One region of the Streptomyces sp. 2P-4 genome, then DNA from elsewhere that is predicted to be linked to it. Evidence: riboswitches for the same ligand, from Rfam matches in the RefSeq annotation. Region 1 holds a riboswitch; the other holds the start of a gene.

The links. Region 1 has a riboswitch for S-adenosylmethionine ahead of MUK52_RS22895 (aminotransferase class V-fold PLP-dependent enzyme). Riboswitches for the same ligand answer to the same signal wherever they lie in the genome.
Region 2: linked by a shared signal. The riboswitch ahead of thrC (threonine synthase) and the one ahead of MUK52_RS22895 (aminotransferase class V-fold PLP-dependent enzyme) in region 1 are both predicted to bind S-adenosylmethionine.

Annotation. Positions count from the first base shown of each region.
Region 1 covers NZ_CP095011.1:5,171,411-5,173,791, forward strand. Annotated here, with positions in the region: gene trpD (anthranilate phosphoribosyltransferase) at 1-945, shown strand, start outside; SAM riboswitch class IV at 1,046-1,162, shown strand; gene MUK52_RS22895 (aminotransferase class V-fold PLP-dependent enzyme) at 1,392-2,381, shown strand, end outside.
Region 2 covers NZ_CP095011.1:4,037,304-4,039,684, reverse strand. Annotated here, with positions in the region: gene thrC (threonine synthase) at 1-1,192, opposite strand, end outside; SAM riboswitch class I at 1,211-1,364, opposite strand; gene MUK52_RS17840 (glucosyl-3-phosphoglycerate synthase) at 1,550-2,381, shown strand, end outside.

The sequences.
Region 1 (2,381 bases):
CGGATCATGCGGGGCGAGGCCAGCGACGCCCAGATCGCCGGGTTCATGGTGGCCCTGCGGGCCAAGGGGGAGACCGTCGAGGAGATCAACGGCCTCGTGCGGACCATGTACGCGCACGCCAACCTGATCGAGGTGCCGGGCCGGACGGTGGACATCGTCGGCACCGGCGGCGACGGCGCGAAGACCGTCAACATCTCGACGATGTCGTCGGTGGTGGTGGCCGGCACCGGCGCCAAGGTCGTCAAGCACGGCAACCGGGCCGCGTCCTCCGCGAGCGGCGCCTCGGACGTCCTGGAGAAGCTCGGCGTCAACCTGGACCTGACCCCCGCCCGGGTGGTCGAGGTCGCCGAGGAGGCCGGGATCACCTTCTGCTTCGCGGTGAAGTTCCACCCGGCGCTGCGGCACGTCGCCGCCGCCCGCCGGGAGCTCGGGATCCGGACCACCTTCAACTTCCTCGGCCCGCTCACCAACCCGGCGCGGGTGCGGGCCCAGGCGACCGGAGTGGCCGACGCCCGGGTCGCGCCCATCGTGGCGGGCGTCCTCGCCGAGCGGGGCTCCTCGGCGCTGGTCTTCCGCGGCGACGACGGCCTGGACGAGCTGACGACGACGGCGACCTCCCGCGTGTGGTGGGTCCGCGACGGCCGGGTGCAGGAGCAGGCCTTCGACCCGCGCGACGTCGGCATCGGCCTGGTCGACGTGGCGGAGCTGCGGGGCGCGGACGCCTCCTACAACGCCGACGTCGCCCGGCGGCTGCTGGCCGGCGAGACCGGTCCCGTGCGCGACGCCGTCCTGCTGAACTCCGCGGCCGCGCTGGTCGCCCTGGAGCCGGGTACGGGCACCCTGGAGGAGCAGATCGGGGCGGGCATCGCGCGTGCGGCCGAGTCCATCGACTCCGGGGCCGCGCGGGCCGTGCTGGAGCGGTGGGTGGCTGCCACCAACGCCTGACGGTTCCCGGCCCCTCGGGGCGCGTTTCCGGCCGGGCCCCGGTCCGCATGGCGGACCGGGGCCTTGTGCCTGCCCGATCTTGTGGCAGGATGGCTGACCAGGTCACGAGTGACAGCGTCTTGGCCCCGGCCTGCTGTCCGGCAACCCTCCTTCCGTGGCGGGGTGCCCCGGGTGATGACCAGGCCGTGGGCAGCGAGGTCCGCGGCAAGCGCGGATCCCTCGACACCAGGGGTCCTGGTCTCTCGAGGAGTGTTTTTCCGTGAGCAAGCGAATGCGATAGGGCGTACCGCCCCTTCTTCACCCCTCGGACCGGCCTCTTCCGCGTACCCGCGCGTGTGCGCCCAGGCCGTCCCCCGAGGCCTTCCCCGTACCCCGGACGGCGCAGCGCCGTACCCGCGTACGGGTGGTTTCGAAGCCATTCAGCCCTGCAGCCGGGAGATACCGCCATGTCCGCAACCCTGAACACCGCCGTCGCCGACGCCTCCGCCGCCTGCGGCGCCGCCTGTGACGGGCCGCTGCCCGTCCTCGGCCGCGACGTCACCGTCCCGCTCGTCACCGGCGGCGAGACCGTCTACGCGGCCCTCGACTACGCCGCCAGCGCCCCCGCCCTCCAGCGCGTCTGGGACGACGTCGCCGCCTACGCCCCCTACTACGGCAGCGTGCACCGCGGCGCCGGCTACCTCTCCCAGCTGTCCACCGACCTCTTCGAGCAGAGCAGGGCCGCCGTGGCCGCGTTCCTCGACTGCCGCCCCGCCGACCAGGTCGTCTTCACCCGCTCCACGACCGACTCGCTGAACCTCCTCGCCGCCGCCCTACCCGCCGGCTGCCGCGTCTTCGTCTTCGAGACCGAGCACCACGCCTCGCTGCTGCCCTGGGGCGACGAGCAGGTCACGTACCTCGACGCGCCCCGCACCCCCGCCGAGGCCGTCGCCACCCTGGAGCGGGCGCTCGCCGACCGCGGCCCCTCCCCGAGCTCCCGGCTCCGTTCGGGCGCGGGAGGCCCCAACGGCCCGGCCCTCGTCTGCGTCACCGGCGCCTCCAACGTCACCGGCGAGCTGTGGCCCGTGCAGGAGCTCGCGGCCGCCGCCCACGCCCACGGCGCCCGGATCGTCCTCGACGCCGCCCAGCTGGCCCCGCACCACCCGGTCTCCGTACGCGGCCTCGACGTCGACTGGGTCGCCTTCTCCGGGCACAAGCTGTACGCGCCGTTCGGCTCCGGCGTGCTGGCCGGCCGGGCGGACTGGCTGCAGCAGGCCCGCCCCTACCTGGCCGGCGGCGGCGCCTCCCGCAGCGTGGCCCGCCGGGAGGACGGCGGCGTCGACGTCGCCTGGCACACGGGGGCCGCCCGGCACGAGGCCGGCTCGCCCAACGTCATCGGCGCCTACGCGATCGCGTCCGCCTGCCGCGCCCTGGCCGAGGCCGGCTTCGACACCCTC
Region 2 (2,381 bases), 1.1 Mb from region 1:
CGACGGTGGTCAGCGAGGGGTCGAGCTGCCCGTTCTCGATCAGCTTCTTCGTCACGCCGACGGTCACGCCGCCCGCGGTCTCCGCGAAGATGCCCTCGGTCCGGGCCAGGATCCTGATGGCCTCGACGACCTGCTCGTCCGTGACGTCCTCGACGTAGCCTCCGGTGCGGCGCGCGATGTCCAGCACGTACGGTCCGTCCGCCGGGTTGCCGATCGCGAGGGACTTCGCGATCGTGTTCGGCTTCTGCGGGCGGACCACGTCGTGGCCGGCCTTGAACGCGGTCGACACCGGGGAGCAGCCCTCGGCCTGCGCACCGAAGATCTTGTACGGCCGGTCCTCGACCAGGCCCAGCTTCACGAGCTCCTGCAGACCCTTGTCGATCTTGGTGAGCTGGGAGCCGGAGGCGATCGGCACCACGATCTGGTCGGGCAGCCGCCAGCCGAGCTGCTCGCAGATCTCGTACGCCAGCGTCTTCGAGCCCTCGCCGTAGTAGGGGCGCAGGTTGACGTTGACGAAGCCCCAGCCCTCGCCCAGCGGGTCTCCGATGAGCTCGGAGCAGAAGCGGTTCACGTCGTCGTAGTTGCCCTCGATGCCGACGAGGTCGCCGCCGTACACGCCGGCCATGACGACCTTGCCCTGCTCCAGGTCGTGCGGGATGAACACGCAGGAGCGGAAGCCGGCGCGCGCCGCGGCGGCGCCGACGGCGCCGGCCAGGTTGCCCGTGGAGGAGCAGGACAGGGTGGTGAAGCCGAAGGCGCGGGCGGCCTCGACCGCGATCGCGACGACGCGGTCCTTGAAGGAGTGCGTCGGGTTGCCGGAGTCGTCCTTGACGTACAGCTTGCCGGTGACGCCCAGCTCCTTGGCCAGGTTCTCGGCGTCGACGAGCTTGGTGAAGCCCGGGTTCAGGCTCGGCTTGGAGGCCACGTCCGTGGGGACGGGCAGCAGCGGGGCGTAGCGCCAGATGTTGTGCGGGCCGGCCTCGATCGCCGCGCGCAGCGCCTCCGGGTCGCCGGCCGGCAGCTCGTACGCGACTTCGAGGGGCCCGAAGCACTCGGCGCAGGCGAAGATGGGTCCGAGCTCGAAGCGGGTGCCGCACTCGCGACAGGAGAGCCCGGCCGCGGGGCCGAGGTCCACGGAGGACGCAGAAGCGGAGGTTCCGGCGGAAGGTACGGCAACGGTCTGTGCAGCCATGATCGGCGAGGCCCTTTCTCCTCATCTTCCCCATGGCGCACTTCGCCATGAGACGGAATTGGCACCTTCCCTAGCCGGGGACCTCGCTGCTGCTGCGCGCAGTGGCGGGAAACCGACTGGAGGGTTGCCGGGGCTTCAACGGGCCGTGTCCCTCTGCCCCTCTGGATGAGCGGTATGGCGCGGGGCGCGCGCTCGACGGCGCACCCCGGCATTTGTCGGAAGGACCCCCGGCATGCGGCGGCCCTTCGCGTTGTTCAAGACTGTAACCGAAGCTCCGAGCGGTTGAGACAGCCGTCCGAAGCGCGAGATGGATCACTTTTCGGCCGGACCGGCCGAGGGAAGCAGGGAGAGCCGAACGTGCTGGAAGAGGTGGAGCGCTGGCTCGCGGACCGCTCCTGGTCCGTGGCCGACCGGCCGCTCGACCAGCTGCTGGCCGCCAAACGCGCGGCCGGCACCACGGTCAGTGTCGTCCTGCCCGCCCTCGACGAGGAGGCGACCGTCGGCGACATCGTCGAGGTCATCCGGCGCGAACTCGTCGACGGACTGCCGTACCCGCTCGTCGACGAGCTGGTCGTCGTCGACTCCGGGTCCGCCGACCGCACTGCCGAGGTCGCCGCGAAGGCCGGCGCCACCGTCGTCCACCGCGACGACATCCTGCCCCGCATCCCGGCCGTCCCCGGCAAGGGCGAGGTGCTGTGGCGCTCACTGCTGGCCACCTCCGGGGACGTCGTCTGCTTCGTCGACGCCGACCTGCGCGACTTCTCCGCCGCGTTCGTCACCGGCATCGTCGGCCCGCTGCTGACCGAGCCGGACGTCCAGTTCGTCAAGGCCATGTACGACCGCCCCCTCGGCGACGCCCCCGGCCAGGGCGGCCGCGTCACCGAGCTCGTCGCCCGCCCCCTGCTCAACCTGCACTGGCCGCGGCTCGCCGGCTTCGTCCAGCCCCTCGGCGGCGAGTACGCCGTCCGCCGCAGCCTGCTGGAGCGGCTGCCGTTCCCCGTCGGCTACGGCGTCGAGCTGGGCCTCCTCGTCGACGCGCTGCACACCGTCGGGCTCGACGCGCTCGCCCAGGTCGACGTCGGCGTACGGCTCCACCGGCACCAGGACGGGCAGGCGCTGGGCCGGATGGCCGCCGCGATCTACCGCACCGCGGAGCTGCGGCTCTCCCGCGGGCACTCCCCCGACCACC